Regions from separate parts of the Candidatus Enterococcus mansonii genome, predicted to be linked through region 3. Evidence: predicted binding sites of a transcription regulator. Region 3 holds the regulator's gene; each other region holds the start of a gene.
What was found. Region 3 encodes HrcA, which represses chaperone genes, less so after heat shock. Its sites were predicted from a motif close to TTAGCACTCNNNNNNNNNGAGTGCTAA; they were not measured.
Positions count from the first base shown of each region.

Region 1 (6,473 bases), 2.5 Mb from region 3:
AACCAAAGTGCTGATATTACGGCAGTTGTGACAGTTGCCGATGATGGAGGAAGTAGTGGTGAGATTCGAGAGTCTATGAATATGACGCCACCAGGTGATTTGAGAAATGTGTTGGTTGCTTTATCAGATATGCCACAACTCTATGAAGATATTTTTCAATATCGATTTGATCAATCGGATAAATATTTTGCCAATCACGCCATCGGTAACTTGATTATTGCGGCAGTTTCTGAGATGCGTGGCAGCACATATGAAGCGATCCAATTGTTGTCAAAAATGATGCATGTCGACGGACATATTTATCCTTCGTCAGAAAGACCATTGACGTTGCATGCTGTTTTTAAAGATGGAACAGTTGCGGTTGGAGAATCCAGTATTGCACTTGATCGTAAAACGATTGATCATGTTTTTGTAACGAATACAAATGATGATGAACAACCTAAAGCTGCGAGAAAAGTTGTTAAGGCTATCGAAGAAGCGGATATGATTGTTTTAGGACCAGGAAGTATGTTTACGAGTATCTTACCTAATTTAGTGATTAGTGAAATCGGTGATGCTATTATCAAGGCAAGAGGAGAAGTTGTCTATATTTGTAATATTATGACCCAAAAAGGGGAAACCGAGCATTTCACAGACGCTGATCATGTTTGTGTTTTACACGAACATCTAAAAAGTAAGTTTGTTGATACTGTGTTAGTTAATACTGAAAAAGTACCAGAAGGCTATATGGATCCTGAAGTGTATGACGAATATTTAGTTCAAGTAGAACATGATTTTCAAACCTTGCGGGATGAAGGGTGTCGAGTGATTTCTACGGACTTTTTAAAGTTGCGCGATGGTGGTGTTTTCCACGATGGCGATAAAGTAGTAGATGAACTATTTCGGATTGTTTTTGGCGCAAGGTATTAAACGATGAAAAATTAAGAAAGGAGGTAGTAAGTAGTGTCTTTTGCATCAGATGTAAAAAAAGAGCTAACAACATTAGAGGTTCATAGAGAACATGCTAGAGCAGAGTTGGCTGCATTGATTAGAATGAATGGTTCACTAAGCATTGTGAATCAGCAATTTGTTTTAAACGTTCAAACAGAAAATGCGGCGATTGCCAGACGAATCTATTCTCTTTTAAAAGACCATTACGATGTTCGATCGGAATTATTAGTTCGAAAGAAAATGAAGTTAAAGAAGAATAATGTGTATATTGTGCGATTAAAGCAAGACACCAAAAATATTCTTGCTGATTTAGATATTTTAGATGGCATGATGTTCAATACACATGTATCAGATGAGATTATGGGCAATGCCCAAAAAATGAGATCCTATTTAAGAGGAGCTTTTATGGCTTCAGGTTCAGTCAACAATCCAGAGACGAGCCGTTATCATTTAGAAATATTTTCGATCTATGAAGAACATAATGATGATATTTGCCAGATGCTCAATTATTATGATTTGAATGCCAGAACATTAGAACGCCGAAATGGGTTTATTTCCTATTTAAAAGGAGCTGAACGTATCGCGGACTTTCTAACTTTGATTGGTGCGACTAATTCAATGTTGAAATTTGAAGATGTACGAATTGTTCGTGATATGCGCAATTCGGTTAATCGATTAGTTAATTGTGAAACAGCCAATCTAAACAAAACAATTGATGCCGCATCTAAACAAATAGAAAATATTCAGTACATCGAAAGTGTAGTTGGATTGGGTGCGTTGCCGGAAAAATTACAAGAGATCGCTGAGTTACGTTTGGAATATCCAGAAGTCAGTTTAAAGGAACTAGGTGAAATGATCCCGTCAGGTGCTATTTCAAAATCGGGAATTAATCATCGCATTCGTAAAATCAATGAATTTGCTGATAAATTGAGAGAAAAAAGTGCATAGCTTATAGATAATAACAGAAAGTTGGTGATCCTGTTGGGAGTAGAAGATAAAGATTTTATCATGAGACAAATCAAACAACTGGGAGAAGGCTTGGGCAATTTTCTTGGAAAAGAGGACGTGGATAAAATTTTGGGCTTTCATGAAGACGCGCAAAAAGAAATTGAAGATTCCTCAAAAGTGAAAAAAACAAAGTCAACTCAATTATCTAAAGCAAAAGAGACAAAGCCAAAAAAGTAGCTTTGTCTCTTTTTTTAGTTATTTTCAATATAACGGATTAGTTCTTCTGTTGTTACAGACTCATCAAAGATATGGTCACCAATCACAATAGTCGGGACAAATTTAATATTTGCAGCAGTTGCTTCAGCAATTACAGCTTCGACAATTGCTGGATCCTCTTTTTTAGCCAATTGTAGGTTATCTTCGGCAAAAACGGCCACGTCTTCTAAAGAAAGATGCCCCCATTGATCTTGTGTAGCATACATTTGTTTAATATCAAGTAGCGCTTTTTTCGGCAAGTCATAATTGATATGATGATGCATGACATTTCCGCGCTGTAAACTTTCTTTTTCTTTATCGAAAAGTTTAATAATTCGTTGAACTTTGCCTTCTTCGACGTATTTATTCAAAAGATCAAATGATTCTTCAAACCATTTTTTGCAATACGGGCAGCGAACGTTCATAAATTCTACTATTTTCACTGGCGCGCTATCCTCACCGATCATTAGACCGTTTTTTGTTGTGACTTTTGTTGCATCAATAATTGAAATATCCATGTTATTACCATCCTTTCGTTACGTCTATCTTTAGTGTATCGTTTTTCATGGAAAGAATAAATAAAAATGCCTAAAATTTTCAAAGAAAACTTTAGGCTCTATGGACTATTGATTCAATGAACGACTATTTTCCATTACTTCATCAATCAAGCCGTATTCTTTTGCTTGTTGAGCAGTCATAAAGTTATCACGATCTGTGTCGCGTTCAATAACTTCAAGTGGTTGTCCAGTACGCTCTGCTAAGATTTTATTCAAACGATCTCTTGTATCTAAGATATGTTTTGCTGCAATCTCGATTTCAGTAGCTTGTCCTTGGGCACCGCCAAGTGGTTGATGAATCATGATTTCAGCGTTCGGCAATGCAAAGCGTTTGCCTTTTGTACCAGCGGTTAATAAGAAGCTTCCCATAGAAGCCGCCATACCAAGTACGATTGTTTGTACATCTGCTTTAACAAAGTTCATCGTATCAAAAATGGCCAAACCAGCAGAAACACTTCCACCTGGTGAGTTAATGTAGATATAAATATCTTTTTCAGAATCTTGTGCATCCAAGAATAATAATTGGGCAATGACTGAATTGGCTACATTGTCGTCAATGGGGCCGCTTAACATGATAATTCTATCTTTTAATAAACGTGAATAAATATCATATGCTCTTTCTCCACGAGATGACTGTTCAATGACTGTTGGTATTAAATTCATAGTATATTCCTCCTATATAAAAGCTCTTCAAATCATTTTATCACAAAGCACACGTGAATGCTTAAAAAAAGTATACTTTATTGGTCAACAAAGGTCAACTTTGACGCACATCTTTTTTGCAGATAAAAAATGAAGTTGATGTTCAAATTGTTATTTGCAAACAAAACATCAGAAAATCGTTTAGAAATAGAAAGGCAATAGAAAAAGTAGCAAAAAATGAGAGATTTTTTTTTCGTATTTTTTTGTCCTTGTTAAAGAGTGTGTTATACTAAAAAAAACAAGAACGAATAGAGTGAGGGAATCTGAATGGTTGTTTTTATTGCAGGAATGACAGGCGTCTTTATAGGAGCTGTTATCGTATCTATTGGTGTCGCATTACGCGTGTCTTACGATCAACGCAAGTCTGTACGTTATCGTGAGCTTGAGCACTTTGTAAAAGAAATTGAAACATTGAATCTTCTGAACAAAAAAATCAGTGAGATTTTACAAAAAAGAGATATCTATGTTGATAAGTCGGTGAACTTTATTTCGATGGACGATTGTTATATCAGTATTGATGATTTTATTTATTTAGAATCATTTTCGTCACAAAATAATTTCTACTTGCCAACCTATTTGATAGAAGAATTTTTCAAAAAAATTGCTCATAGAAAAGTGATCTTAACTCCTGATGAAGTGATTTCGATGGGGGGAAGTACGTACAAAGGTGGAAGAGTTATTTTAGAAAGTTTCTCAGAAGAGTTGCTTTCGATTATTGAAGATAAAAAAAGGCAAATGAAACGTTTAACACATAAGCCTTTATATTATTTCCAAAAAGATTCATAAAAACAAAAAATGGCTGCAACTCAATGTTTTGAGAGGCAGTCATTTTTTTGATTGTTTTTATTCAATTCAGCTTGTTTATTGTTAAAAAGCTTAACTGCTCATTTTGTCTCTTTGATGAACGTTAAGTAAGAAAGGAAAGACAGTTTTTCGGAATTTTCTGAATCTTTTTATCAAATTTTATTGACATTCTCATTTATTCGGTATATAGTTAACAAAAGCTTTTATTTATCACATGCTATTTTAATCTTTATAGATTTTATACAATGAGGAGACCGTTGCCATGAAGAAGACAGAAAACAATCACGTATTAGTCATTATTTTATCGTGTAGGACTTAGAACACTGAGAAATTTCGCAGATGTTTGAGTCCTGTTTGTCTTTGGTAGATGGGATTCTCACTAAGACATCCCATTCATTTGATGGGATGTTTTTTTTGTAGAAAGTATTCTAAAGAATACAGCATAGTAAATAAGAAGATGAAGCAGAAGTGAAAAAATATTTCTTCTGAAGACAACTGAATTGGAGTGGATGAACATGCGTAGTGACCAAATAAAAAAAGGAATTGAAGCTGCACCCGCCAGAAGTTTACTTTACGCTACTGGACAGGTGAAAAATGCCAAAGATATGGACAAACCGTTTATCGCAATATGTAATTCTTATATTGATATTGTTCCAGGTCACGTGCATTTAAGAGAACTAGCTGATGTAGCGAAAGAAGCGATTCGTGAAGCAGGTGGTATTCCATTTGAATTTAATACGATTGGTGTCGATGATGGGATTGCTATGGGACATATCGGGATGCGCTATTCACTGCCAAGTCGAGAAATCATTGCAGATGCAGCTGAAACCGTTATTAATGCCCATTGGTTTGACGGTGTATTCTATATTCCAAATTGCGATAAAATTACCCCGGGAATGCTGATGGCAAGTGTTCGAACCAATGTTCCAGCGATTTTTTGTTCAGGTGGACCCATGAAAGCGGGTGTGGATCCAAGAGGACATACGACAACCCTTTCTACAATGTTTGAAGCAGTTGGCAGCTTTAAAGAAGGCAAGATGACTGAAGAAGAATTTAATTTTATGGAACAAAATGCTTGTCCAACTTGCGGTTCTTGTGCCGGCATGTTTACGGCGAATTCTATGAACTGTTTAATGGAAGTACTAGGGATGGCTCTTCCTGGTAATGGTACGATTTTAGCTGTTTCGGATGAGCGGAGAGAATTAGTTAGAAAATCGGCTTTTCATTTGATGGATTTAGTCAAAAAACAAATCAAACCTAGAGATATCATTACAAAAGAAGCTATTGATGATGCCTTTGCTTTGGATATGGCAATGGGGGGCTCAACCAATACAGTTTTACACACACTGGCTATTGCTAATGAAGCTGAAATTGACTACAACTTAGAAGAAGTGAATGCAATTGCTGAGCGTGTTCCATATCTTTCTAAAATTGCACCTTCATCCGCTTATTCAATGCACGACGTTCATGAAGCAGGTGGGGTTCCCGCAATTATGAAAGAATTAGTTGATTTAGGGGATGCGATTCATCCTGACAGAATCACAGTTACTGGAAAAACCATTCGTGAAAATGTTCAAGATGCAGTAATCAAAAATGAAGAAGTCATTCATCCAAAAGAAAATCCTTATAGTCCGGTTGGTGGTTTATCCATTCTTTACGGAAATATTGCTCCAAAAGGGAGTGTGATTAAAGTCGGTGGTGTGGATCCATCCATCAAGAAATTTGTAGGAAAAGCAATTTGTTTTAGCTCTCATGACGAAGCGGTTGCTGCAATTGATAATCATACGGTTAAAAAAGGGCATGTAGTTGTCATTCGTTATGAAGGACCAAAGGGTGGACCAGGGATGCCGGAGATGCTAGCTCCAACATCTAGTATTGTCGGTCGTGGTTTAGGTAAAGATGTTGCACTGATTACAGATGGACGTTTTTCAGGAGCCACTCGTGGGATTGCTGTAGGACATATTTCACCAGAAGCAGCGGCAGGTGGACCGATTGCATTAATCAAAGACGGAGATGAAATCGAAATTGATTTAACCAACCGAACCTTAGAATTACATGTTTCGGATGAAGAATTAGCGCAAAGAAATGATCAATTGCCAAAATTCAAAGCAAAAGTAAAAACAGGATACTTAGCTCGATACACGGCATTAGTGACTTCGGCGCATACAGGAGGAATTATGCAGATTTCAGAAGACCTATTAGACTAGAGGAGGGAAGCTCATGACAGAACAACAGAAAAATATGAAAAACGGCTCAAGGATTTTGATTGATGCATTG
Region 1 covers NZ_NGLE02000001.1:644,305-650,777, reverse strand. Annotated here, with positions in the region: gene A5880_RS03085 (gluconeogenesis factor YvcK family protein) at 1-909, shown strand, start outside; gene whiA (DNA-binding protein WhiA) at 943-1,878, shown strand; gene A5880_RS03075 (hypothetical protein) at 1,912-2,115, shown strand; gene A5880_RS03070 (DsbA family protein) at 2,130-2,651, opposite strand; gene clpP (ATP-dependent Clp endopeptidase proteolytic subunit ClpP) at 2,757-3,353, opposite strand; gene A5880_RS03060 (hypothetical protein) at 3,660-4,178, shown strand; gene ilvD (dihydroxy-acid dehydratase) at 4,712-6,403, shown strand; gene ilvB (biosynthetic-type acetolactate synthase large subunit) at 6,417-6,473, shown strand, end outside.
Region 1: the regulator HrcA is predicted to act here: its motif matches at 3,391-3,417, upstream of clpP (ATP-dependent Clp endopeptidase proteolytic subunit ClpP).

Region 2 (6,473 bases), 220 kb from region 3:
TAACAATAATGCTTCTATCAAGTACAGACTACACATTCAAAATCTAGGCTGGCAAGGTTGGTCTAGCAACGGATCAGTGAATGGGACTACTGGCAGAGGTTTACGCGCAGAGGCGGTCCAAATATCTGCTTCTGGATTGTATAGAGTTATGTACAGAACACATATACAAAAAAAAGGATGGACAGGTTGGTCGCAAAATGGTCAAATTTCTGGAACTACTGGTCAAGCTTTGAGAATGGAAGCGATTGACATTGCTCTAATCGCCTTGATTTAGTTTATTATTTAAAGTCTTCACAATAGTGATGGCTTTTTCTTTACAAAAAAAACGACCAATTGGGGGTGACGAGAAAAACTCTATTCTACTCTATGCTTCGGAACCCCATTTACTTTTTGATAAACTTCTATAAACGCAACCATAACAACTAATGTTTTTTTAATTTTCCTCATTTAAAAACCTTCGAAATAATTTTTTTATCATAAATAAAAATACCTACAGGTATATACCTATTCATATTACAATATTTCTCTATTGAACTCAATCATCCTTAGAATTAACATACAATGAGTTTTTTGAAAAAATAACTAAAAATATATTCACAACTTTTAGGTGATAATGTATTATATAGAGTATCTCAATCGCGATGAGTAAAAATAAAAGTTGGTATAAAATCTATGAAAAAACTGACACTTTTTATTACATCGTTCGCTCTAACATTTTCTTTAAACTTTAGTTTAGAGGCAAAGGCTGAATCTACAACAAATGAAATTACAACAGATCAAAAAAATGAAGTTGATTTCAGTGATTTGCCAGAAAATGTGAAAGAACATTTTTACTCTGATGGTTTCAGCGAAAACGACGACTTTTATCAAACAACAATTATACAACCAGCTGATGCGAATTCGGTTGCAAAAAATCAGCGACTTGTAAATGTATTGGTTCTCCACGCCGCAACTAGAAAAATCATTAATACGCTGGCTTATACAAGTTATACTTTAGTCTCATCAAATTCTGCAATGTATAAAGCAAATTTTAGCGTAACATATCGAGGAAAGAGGTTTAATTCAAATGTTAATATTCCAAACAGATATGATTACAACGGAGGAGTTTATATCACCTATTCCGGATCTAAAGGTTACGGAAGTGTTAGGGTTACCGCTCAAGTATACAACGGATTTGGTTCTGGTACGGTTACTTCCTCTGCTGGTGGAGTAACTTTAGGTAAATAAAAATAAGAAATGAGGTAATCTGAATGGAAGTTCCTTTATCAAAAATAGGATTGATTTTAGAACGATATCAAAAATTAGGCTATTTCGAATCTGATAACTTACATGATGCCATCAACAAAATGATAAAGGATGAAGATACAACTATGGGGATTAGCATTCAAACGGATGGGAATTCCAAGAATAGCTCATTTGAAGATTTATGGATATCCATCTGGGAAAATATTAAATAATTCTATAAAAATGAAAGTGGGACAGTGGTCCTCTCTCAAAACAAAAACGAGTCCAACTTTGATGTGTATTATCAAAATTGGACTCGTTTTTGTTAGTATGCACACTTTTCTCTCCATATATTTCCCCAATTTTCTCAAATTTAGTGCCATGAGCGCCAAACCAATGTCAATCTTCCCTCCTTGTTTCCCTCGCAAGTGGAAACGATGGAACGCTAATTGAGCTTTTAGATGACCAAACACTGGTTCGACATCGTTTTTACGTTTTTTGTAAATCGAACCGGTTCGGTTTGTTCCTCTAAAAGCTTCTTCTTACACTCTGCTTTGAAATAGCACCATGAATTGTTCACTAAAAGTTGTCGCTTTCGATCACTTTTCGCGTTCGTACATTGGCTGCGAAATGGACATGCTCGGCAGTTCTCACATTCATACACTTTGAACTCTAGCAAAAATCCACTTTTATCTTTTCTTCGGCCGTATCTTTTGAAGATTACAGGGCGTTTGGCTGGGCAAATATATTCATCTTGTTCTTTCTGCTTGTAAATAATAAGCGACTTTTTCTAACTGGTCGCTCGTCAATCCCTCGGATTGACTTTCTTCTTTTAAACAAGGTAAGATTTCTTCTTGATAAAGGGTTTAATAAAATGTTTCGGATTTTTCATCTAAAGAGCGTTCGTACCGAGTAGTTACTTTCCGCCAAACAAAGCTGAATTTATTAGCGTCAGCTTCAATTTTTGTACCATCAATGAAAATGGCTTCATTATCGATGACTTGATTCGTAATCAGCTGACGACGAAATAAGACAAAGGCTTCAGCTAAAAGCTGAGCGGTTGTCTCGCTGCTTCTAAACCGATTAATGGTGCGATAGCTGAGTTGTTCGTGGTTGGCTAACCAACGCATGCGGTAGCTATCCTCTAGAAGAAATTCAATCTTTCTGCCAGAAAATACGCGTTGCGTGTAGGCATAAAGAATGATTTTTAACATTATTTTAGGGTGATAAGTAGGACGTCCAAGTTGGTTTTCCAATTGATTGAATAGCTTTTGAGGAATGGCTTCTGCTAAAGAATTGACCACAAAGGTAATATCGGGGATGGTATAATTTTTAAACATAAGGCACTCGAGGCACTCGCTTCCTTTCTGATTGGGTTTTGTCACTTTAATCTTACAGGGCTGAGTGCTTTTTGTGTACCTTAAATTCAAAAAAAATGGGACAATAATCAGATTTTTTTCTGACTATTTATCCCACACTCTTCTATTTTCTTTGCCTTGAGACTTATGTCCCAAGCGCTCATTTCTCTTTACATCATGCCGCCCATGCCCATTGATGGATCCATTGGAGGCATCGCAGGTCCAGCTGGTTCTGGTTTATCTGCAACAACAGCTTCTGTTGTTAATAGTAAAGCGGCTACAGATGCAGCGTTTTGTAACGCTGAACGTGTAACTTTTGTTGGATCAACGATTCCTGCTTCAACCATGTTTACCCATTCGCCATTAGCCGCATTGAACCCAACGCCTAAATCGATATTTTTTAATTTATCAACGATTACTGAACCTTCGTAGCCAGCATTTTCAGCAATTTGGCGGATTGGTTCTTCTAACGCACGAACAACAATTTTCACACCCGTTGCAACATCACCTTCTGCATCTAAAGAAGCTACTTTGCCGATCACGTTTACTAATGCTGTACCGCCACCAGAAACCATACCTTCTTCAACAGCCGCACGAGTTGCATTCAACGCATCTTCAATACGTAGTTTTAATTCTTTTAATTCTGTTTCAGTTGCAGCACCAACTTTTACAACAGCAACTCCGCCAGCTAATTTCGCTAAACGTTCCTGTAGTTTTTCGCGGTCAAAGTCAGAAGTTGTTTCTGCAATTTGGTTTTTAATTAATTGAACACGGGCATCGATACCTGCTTTTTCACCAGCACCTTCAACAATTGTTGTGTTATCTTTATCAACAACTACTTTGCTTGCATTACCAAGATTGTCAATTGTTGTATCTTTTAATTCTAAGCCTAAGTCTTCAGTGATTACTGTTGCTCCTGTTAAGATAGCGATATCTTCAAGCATTGCTTTACGACGATCACCAAATCCTGGCGCTTTCACAGCAACTACGTTAAATGTTCCACGGATTTTATTTAATACTAATGTTGGTAATGCTTCTCCATCAACATCATCAGCAATGATCAATAATGGACGGCTTTGTTGTAAAATTTGCTCTAACAATGGCAAGATATCTTGAATATTAGAGATTTTTTTATCAGTGATTAAGATATATGGATTTTCTAAAACAGCTTCCATTTTATCATTGTCAGTTACCATATATTGAGATAAGTAACCGCGGTCAAATTGCATTCCTTCAACTACATCTAATTCAGTTTCGATCCCTTTTGATTCTTCAATCGTAATAACACCATCATTACCAACTTTTTCCATTGCGTCAGCAATCAATTGACCTACACGATCTGAACCAGAAGAAACTGCAGCAACTTGTGCAATTGCCTCTTTAGAATCTACGACCGTTGAAATGTTGTGTAGCTCTTCAACAGCTGTTTTAGTTGCTAACTCGATTCCACGACGAATACCTAGTGGATTAGCACCAGCAGTGACATTTTTCAATCCTTCACGTACGATTGCTTGTGTCAATACAGTCGCAGTTGTTGTACCATCTCCTGCGATATCATTTGTTTTTGAAGCCACTTCAGAAACCAGTTTCGCTCCCATATTTTCAAAATGATCTTCTAACTCAATTTCTTTAGCGATTGTTACACCATCATTTGTGATCAATGGAGAACCGAAAGATTTTTCTAAAACAACGTTACGGCCTTTAGGACCTAATGTTACTTTTACTGTGTCTGCTAAAATATCTACTCCACGAAGCATTGCTGCACGTGCGTCTTCTGCAAATTTGATTTCTTTTGCCATAATTCCTTCACCTCAAAAGTTTATTTTTTCTATTTTAAATGGGTTGTTTATCTTAAAACAATTTATTCAACGATTGCAATGATGTCTTTGCTAGAAACGATCAAGTAGTCATTTCCTTCATATTTTACTTCAGTACCAGAATATTTTTCAAACATCACTGTGTCGCCTTCTTTAACATCGGCAGGAACTTTTGTACCGTTCTCTAAAACACGGCCTTCACCTACTGCGATGACTTTTCCTGTTTGAGGCTTTTCTTGAGCTGCTGATGCTAAGACAATACCTCCCACTGTTTTTTCTTCTTCTTTCGCGACTTCAATAACGACGCGATCGCTTAATGGTTTTAACACAATAAATCCCTCCATAAATGTTTTTTCTTTTTTAGCACTCTTAGTTATAGAGTGCTAACTCACACTATTTATAATACTCATTTCCCTTTCATTTTGCAAGCCTTTTGACTAATTTTTCTAAAATAATTGTTACTTGATTTGCTAAATAACGATTAAAAAATATCGTTTTCCCAAGCAAATGAGACGATTTCCTTTTTCTTACTCATTTCGTGTTAAAATAAGAACAGAAAGAGAGGCGATTGAAATGAAACAACGGGTCACTAATGCGTTGATCATCACAGGTCTTTATTTAGTTATTGCTAATGTTGGTAACTTCTTTTTTGGTGTAACTAAACGTTTTGATTGGACAACAACTTTATGGGAAGCTGCATTTTTTTTCGTATTTATTTTTCTATTACTAGGTTATCGTCATAATCATAAGAAGTAATTATTTTTTCCTTGTTCATCTATTCGATTATAATAAAGATATACTGTGTTATACTTTATAAAACTACACTATTGTTGAAAGGGGTTTTCTGGTTTCATGCCTACAAATCTGTCTATCAAAAAACTAAGCTTTATTACAATCATTCTATACGGACTCATCTTTTTATCACCCTTTCTGTTTAAGCCCTTTTCACCGACTATTGTGATTTCTGGGGCGACTTTCACCTACATTTTTGGAGCTATTTTGATGATATGGCTCTATTTAAAAAATAAAAAAACTGCTGTAGTCGCAGTCGAACAAAACCCTACTTTAACTTCACCAGTCTTTATATTTTTATTAGGTGTGAGTGGCATTTTTTTAGCTATGATCATACAAGCAGTCATTTTTAGTATTGAAATGGCTATTACAGGAGTTAAACCTAATTCAGAAAATACTCAAAATATTATCGCTGTAATTTTAGCTAATCCTTTATTTATATTAGCTACTACGATCGGCGGACCGATTATGGAGGAATTTGTTTTCCGTCGTTCTCTAATTGGATTATTGGAATCTTATACAGGGTTTTGGTTTGCAGCAATTATCAGCTCTTCTTTATTTTCTGTCATTCACCAAGATGGTCATTTTTTTGTCTATTTCTCTTTGGGACTCTTTTTTGTCCTTCTTTATAAAATGACTGGAAAGATTTGGACATCAATCATTGCCCATTGTGGTATGAACACAATTGTAGTTATCGCACAACTTGTCCTTCATTATGCCAATATCGATCTACCTAACTAATCCATGAATACAAAAAAAGCGGCTGGGACATAACTCTACAAGTCATATCCCAGCCACCTAAAAACCGAGCAAACGGTGAAAGCAGAAGCAACTTCTTCGTAAATAAACTTCTGTCCCAATCTCACTTTTTATTCTGGTTTTGCTTCTTCTATATCTGAATCAATCAATTCACTGTCGTGATGTAAGAAGTAAATCAACGTTTGTAGTTCATTTGTTAAATCTACATTTTGAATCAATACATCTTTTGGTGCTACCAAACGAGCTGCTGTAAAGTTCAAAATCCCCTTCACTCCAGCATCAGCCAATTGGCTCACAACTTCCTGGGCTTTTCTCGCAGGTAAAGTCAAAATCGCTACTTCAATTTGTTGCACCCGAATCTGCTCCATCATGTCACTCATTGGATACACTGGAATACCGTCGACAATTCTACCAACAATGTCGTCGTTTACATCAAATGCGCAACTCACCCGAATACTATTACTTTGATGAAATTTATATTTCAACAAGGCACTTCCTAAATTACCTACACCAATTAAGGCGA
Region 2 covers NZ_NGLE02000001.1:2,947,275-2,953,747, reverse strand. Annotated here, with positions in the region: gene A5880_RS13905 (Ig domain-containing protein) at 1-274, shown strand, start outside; gene A5880_RS13900 (hypothetical protein) at 673-1,227, shown strand; gene A5880_RS13895 (hypothetical protein) at 1,251-1,457, shown strand; partial or broken gene A5880_RS13890 (transposase) at 1,425-2,564, opposite strand; gene groL (chaperonin GroEL) at 2,753-4,381, opposite strand; gene groES (co-chaperone GroES) at 4,444-4,728, opposite strand; gene A5880_RS13875 (hypothetical protein) at 4,973-5,155, shown strand; gene A5880_RS13870 (CPBP family intramembrane glutamic endopeptidase) at 5,264-5,932, shown strand; gene A5880_RS13865 (redox-sensing transcriptional repressor Rex) at 6,061-6,473, opposite strand, start outside.
Region 2: the regulator HrcA is predicted to act here: its motif matches at 4,760-4,786, upstream of groES (co-chaperone GroES).

Region 3 (6,473 bases):
CAAGTCAAATTTGATGGAGCGGATAATTTGATTATTCAATTGAAACAAGATGAAGTTGACACAGCGGCCTATTTTTGGGAAAGTGAGGATTAATATGACCTCAGCATATATCCATATCCCGTTTTGTGAACATATTTGTTTCTACTGCGATTTTAACAAAGTCTTTTTAGAAGGACAACCAGTTGATGAGTATATTCAAAGTCTACTGACAGAAATTCGTTTAACCAAAGAGCAATATCCAAGCGATACTATCGAAACCATTTACATTGGTGGTGGGACACCAACCTCATTATCTGCCAAACAATTAGCTGTATTACTGGAAGGTGTGCAAGAGTTGTTGCCTTTTGATAATAAAAACGAGTTTACAATAGAGGCAAATCCAGGAGATTTAACGCAGGAAAAGTTGCATGTGATGAAAGCGTACGGTGTTAACCGTCTATCAATGGGGGTACAGACATTTGATAATCAATTGTTGAAAAAGATCGGACGCAAACACACCGCAGAAGATGTTTATGAAACAATGAAACTTTTAGAAAAAGAAGATTTCTTAAATGTTAGTATTGATTTGATTTATGCATTACCAGGACAGACATTAGAAGGCTTTCGTGATACATTAAATCGAGCGATTGAACTGAATTTACCGCATTACTCTCTCTATTCTTTAATTTTAGAAAATAAAACAATGTTTATGAATTGGGTTCGTCAAGGACGTTTACAGTTGCCAGATCAAGATATTGAAGCGCAGATGTTCGAAGAAACAATCGTAGCCATGGAAAAAGCTGGTCGATATCAATATGAAGTGAGTAATTTCGCATTAAAAGGCCAGGAAAGCAAACATAATTTGGTTTATTGGAATAATGAACATTATTATGGGTTTGGAGCAGGAGCTAGCGGTTATTTAGGACATACCCGCTACAAAAATCATGGACCAATTCAGCATTATCTGAAGCCGTTACGAGAGAATAAATTGCCAACAGTCGAAACAGAAATTCTTACGTTGAACAATCAAATGGAAGAAGAATTATTTTTAGGATTGCGTAAAAAAGATGGTGTGTCGAAACAACGATTTAAAGACAAATTTGGTCTATCTATAAATCAAGTTTACGAAAAAATAATTCCTGAATTGGTTCAAAAAGAGCTATTAGTCGAAACAGCCGATTACCTCCAACTTAGCGAACAAGGTTTATTTGTTGGGAATGATGTATTTGAAGCCTTTTTGATAGATAAGGAATAAATAGTTGAATTTTAATAGAAGTCGGGACAGAAAGGATTTAACCTCTAAGGACAAAAGGGGCACGTCTAATCCCGTTGTCGATTTGTATTTAGGGTATGAAACAAAAGTGGTTTTTACTTTTGTTTCATACCTTTTTTATGTTTTAGCACTCTGTATCAAAGAGTGCTAAAAAAGTATGTTTTTCTCTTGACAATTCTAAAAGAACTTGCTATATTAATAATTGTATTAGCACTTGAATAACATGAGTGCTAATGAAGGGTGGTAACTATGATAACTGAAAGACAAAAGAATATTTTGCGGCTTATCATCCAAGAATACACGAATACAGGGATGCCTGTAGGGTCAAAGAAATTGATGGATGAAGGAATCCAATCAAGTTCTGCTACAATTCGTAATGACATGAAATCCTTGGAAGAGCACGGACTTTTACTAAAGACACATTCGTCTTCTGGTAGAATTCCTTCTATGGATGGTTATCGTTATTATGTGGATCATTTATTAAGTCCAGCTGAAATTGAGCGTGATGAGTTGGAAACAATTCGTCATTCGTTAGGCAAAGAATTCCACGAAATCAATGATATCATTGAACAATCTGCTGAAATTCTTTCTGACTTAACAAGTTACACAGCTTTTTCTTTAGGTCCAGAAGTAAAGGAAAGAAGATTGACTGGTTTTAGAATCGTGCCACTAAATGAACGGCAAATCATAGCAATCATCGTTACTGACAAAGGCAATGTTGAAAGTCAGGTATTTGCGATACCAGCATCTATTTCAAGTCAAGATTTAGAGAAAATGACTCAAATCATTAATGATAAATTAGTTGGACAACCACTCTTGACGGTCTATCATCGATTGCGAACAGAGATCCCAATGATTTTGCATCGGTATTTTCAAACGCCTGATGGTATGATGAATTTATTTGATGCAATGTTAGGGCATGCATTTGAAGAAAAAGTATTCGTCAGTGGTCGGATGAACCTTTTAAATTTCAGCGCACAAAAGGACATTGAGCAACTAAAATCTGTTTATTCTTTTATGCAAAACACGGATGCGATTACGCATCTACTAACGACAGATGAAAGAACAGATACACAAATAGCCATTCGGATCGGTTCAGAAATAGGAAATGATTTACTTGATAACATGAGTATGATTACAGCGACATATGAAGTCGCAGGTCATGGTAAGGGGACAATTGCTTTATTAGGTCCTACAAGTATGCCTTATTCCAAAATGTTTGGTCTAGTGGATGTTTTTCGCCATGAATTAGCTTCAAAACTTGGTGCTTATTATCGCTATCTTGATGAGTAAGTAAAAAGTTGAAAGATAGAATTCTAATAATTCTACGGAAATGAGAAGGGAAGTTGCATAGTGAGTAAAAAAGAGGAAACAAACGAAGAGTTACAAGAAGAACAAGTTGAATCAGTTGATGAATCAACGGCTTCTGAAACAGAAGTTGAATTAACAGAACTTGAGAAAACCCAAGCTGAACTATCAGAAATGGAAGACAAATTTCTAAGAGCACGTGCTGAAATTGCTAATATGAGCAATCGTTTTAAAAATGAACGTGAACTTCTAGTTCGTTATCGTTCGCAAGATTTGGGTAAAAAGTTATTACCTTCAATTGATAACTTAGAGCGTGCAATGGCAATTGAAGTAGATGATGAACAAGGTGCAAGCTTGAAAAAAGGAATCTCAATGGTTCTTGAAAGTGTACAAGCTGCATTGAAAGAAGAAGGCATCGAAGAAATTCCGACAATGGGTGAAACATTCGACCCTAATTTACATCAAGCAGTTCAAACGATTCCAGCAAGTGAAGAAACACCTGCGGATACAATCGTTGAAGTGCTACAAAAAGGATATAAACTACACGATCGCGTTTTACGAGCAAGCATGGTTATCGTTGCCCAATAAGTAGCATGAAATAATGCTTGTATGATATAAATTAAATTTAAAAAATCAAAATGAAGACAGGAGATCATTAATTATGAGTAAAATTATTGGTATTGACTTAGGAACAACAAACTCAGCAGTTGCAGTATTAGAAGGCGGAGAAGCAAAAATCATTGCAAATCCAGAAGGTAACCGTACAACACCTTCAGTTGTGTCATTCAAAAATGGAGAAATCCAAGTTGGAGAAGTGGCAAAACGTCAAGCAGTGACAAATCCACATACAATTGCATCAATTAAACGTCATATGGGCGAAGCGGGATACAAAGTAGAAGCAGATGGAAAATCTTACACACCACAAGAAATTTCTGCAATGATCTTACAATATCTAAAAGGTTTCGCAGAAGAATATCTAGGTGAAAAAGTAGACAAAGCTGTTATCACAGTTCCAGCATACTTCAACGATGCCCAACGTCAAGCAACAAAAGACGCTGGTAAAATCGCTGGTTTAGAAGTAGAACGTATTGTTAACGAGCCAACAGCTGCAGCATTAGCTTATGGTTTAGATAAAACAGATAAAGACGAAAAAGTATTAGTATTTGACCTTGGTGGTGGTACATTTGACGTATCTATCCTTGAATTAGGTGATGGCGTATTTGACGTATTATCAACTGCTGGGGATAATGACCTTGGTGGGGATGACTTTGATAACAAAATCATCGACTACATGGTTGCTGAATTCAAAAAAGAAAACGGCGTAGATTTATCACAAGATAAAATGGCTGTTCAACGTTTGAAAGATGCGGCTGAAAAAGCGAAAAAAGATTTATCAGGTGTTACTTCAACACAAATCAGCTTACCGTTTATCACAGCAGGAGACGCTGGTCCATTGCACTTAGAAATGAACTTAACTCGCGCGAAATTTGATGAATTAACAAGTGACTTAGTAGAACGTACAAAAACACCTGTACGTCAAGCTTTGAAAGATGCTGGTTTGAACCCATCTGAAATCGATGAAGTAATCTTAGTCGGTGGATCTACTCGTATTCCAGCCGTAGTTGAAGCTGTACGTAAAGAAACAAACAAAGAGCCAAATAAATCAGTAAACCCTGATGAAGTAGTAGCGATGGGTGCTGCAATCCAAGGTGGCGTTATCACAGGTGATGTAAAAGACGTTGTATTATTAGACGTAACACCATTATCATTAGGTATCGAAACAATGGGCGGCGTGTTTACTAAATTGATCGATCGTAATACAACGATCCCAACAAGTAAATCACAAGTCTTCTCAACTGCAGCAGACAATCAACCAGCCGTAGATATCCATGTATTACAAGGTGAACGCCCAATGTCAGCAGATAACAAAACATTAGGTCGTTTCCAATTAACAGATATTCCAGCTGCTCCTCGTGGTGTGCCACAAATTGAAGTAAGCTTTGATATCGATAAAAATGGTATCGTAAACGTACGTGCAAAAGATTTAGGTACACAAAAAGAACAAACAATTACAATCAAATCTTCTTCAGGTTTATCAGATGAAGAAATTGAACGTATGGTAAAAGATGCTGAATCTAATGCTGAAGCAGATAAAGCACGTAAAGAAGAAGTTGACTTACGTAACGATGTAGATGCGTTGTTATTCACTGTTGATAAAACATTGAAAGAATTAGAAGGCAAAGTGGACGCTGATGAAGTGAAAAAAGCAGAAGACGCTCGTGATGAGTTAAAAGCTGCTGTTGAAGCGAACGATATCGAACAAATGAAAGAAAAACGTGATGCATTAAACGAAATCGTTCAAAACTTAACAGTAAAACTTTATGAACAAGCAGCGCAACAACAAGCGCAAGAAAATCCTGAAGCTGCACAAGGTGGAGCAGATGATGTTGTAGATGCTGACTTTGAAGAAGTAGAAGGCGACGATAAATAATCGTTAACAAGCTGGCAAAGACCAAAGTCATCGCTTTGGTCTTTGCCTATCTTTATTTCTAAAGGGAGTAAAGGGCAAATGAAGGGAAGCTATTTTTCTTTTGCTCAATTTGTGGTATGATTACAACGGTGTTTTTATACAAGTAAGCTAGCGTCAATCCTTTTAGAATAAATGAATAAATAGTTGGAGGGGAACTAATGGCTACGAAAAGAGATTACTATGAAGTGCTTGGCCTTGCTAAAGGTGCTTCGGATGATGAAATAAAAAAAGCTTACCGTAAGCTTTCTAAACAATATCACCCAGATATTAATAAAGCAGCGGATGCTGAAGAAAAATTTAAAGAAGTTTCTGAAGCGTATGAAATTTTAAGCGATCCTCAAAAGAAAGCTGCTTATGATCAATATGGTCATGCAGGCACTGATCCAAATTATGGTGGTGGTGCTGGCGGTTTTGGTGGCTTTGGCGGCGGAGGCTTCTCAAGCAGTGGCTTTGGCGGGTTTGAAGATATTTTCGATTCTTTCTTTGGCGGCGGTTCTCGTAGTGTTGATCCGAGTGCTCCTAGACAAGGATCCGATTTACAATATACTGTGAATCTTAAGTTTGAAGAAGCAATTTTTGGTGTTGAAAAAGAAATCAAATATAATCGTGAAGATAATTGTAGTACGTGTGGAGGAAATGGTGCTAAACCAGGCACTCAACCTGAAACGTGTCACAAATGTCATGGTGCAGGTTCAATCAATGTTGAGCGTCAAACCCCGCTTGGTCGTGTCATGAGTCGTCAAACCTGTGATGTGTGTCGTGGAACAGGGAAAGAAATTAAAGATCCTTGTCCAACATGTCATGGAACAGGGCATGAGAAAAAAGCTCATAAAGTAAAAGTTAATGTTCCAGCAGGAGTAGAAGACGGCCAACAAATGCGTCTAGCTAATCAAGGGGAGGCCGGAATGAATGGTGGACCTTATGGTGATTTATATGTTGTGTTTAATGTAGAAGACAGCAATATCTTTGACCGTGATGGCTCTGAAATTTATTATGAGTTGCCATTGAGCTTTGTTCAAGCAGCACTTGGTGATGAAGTGAAAGTACCTACTGTTCACGGAGATGTTAAATTGAAGATTCCAGCAGGGACTCAAACTGAAACAAATTTCCGTTTAAGAGGAAAAGGAGCACCTCGTTTACGTGGTGGCGCAAATGGTGATCAACATGTAAAAGTGAAGATCATTACACCTAAAAACTTAAACGAAGAACAAAGAGAAGCATTACGAACATTTGCTAAAGCTGGCGGTCAAACGGTCAGTGAGCAACAAGAAGAAGGCTTCTTTGACAAGATGAAAGATGCTTTTGGTGGTAAGAAAAAGAAATAAATTAAACAAGTAAGTTCCTAAACCTGTGACTTTTCAGTACGGGTTTAGGAACTTTTTT
Region 3 covers NZ_NGLE02000001.1:3,169,506-3,175,978, forward strand. Annotated here, with positions in the region: gene ribF (riboflavin biosynthesis protein RibF) at 1-93, shown strand, start outside; gene hemW (radical SAM family heme chaperone HemW) at 95-1,234, shown strand; gene hrcA (heat-inducible transcriptional repressor HrcA) at 1,502-2,545, shown strand; gene grpE (nucleotide exchange factor GrpE) at 2,606-3,148, shown strand; gene dnaK (molecular chaperone DnaK) at 3,222-5,051, shown strand; gene dnaJ (molecular chaperone DnaJ) at 5,249-6,415, shown strand.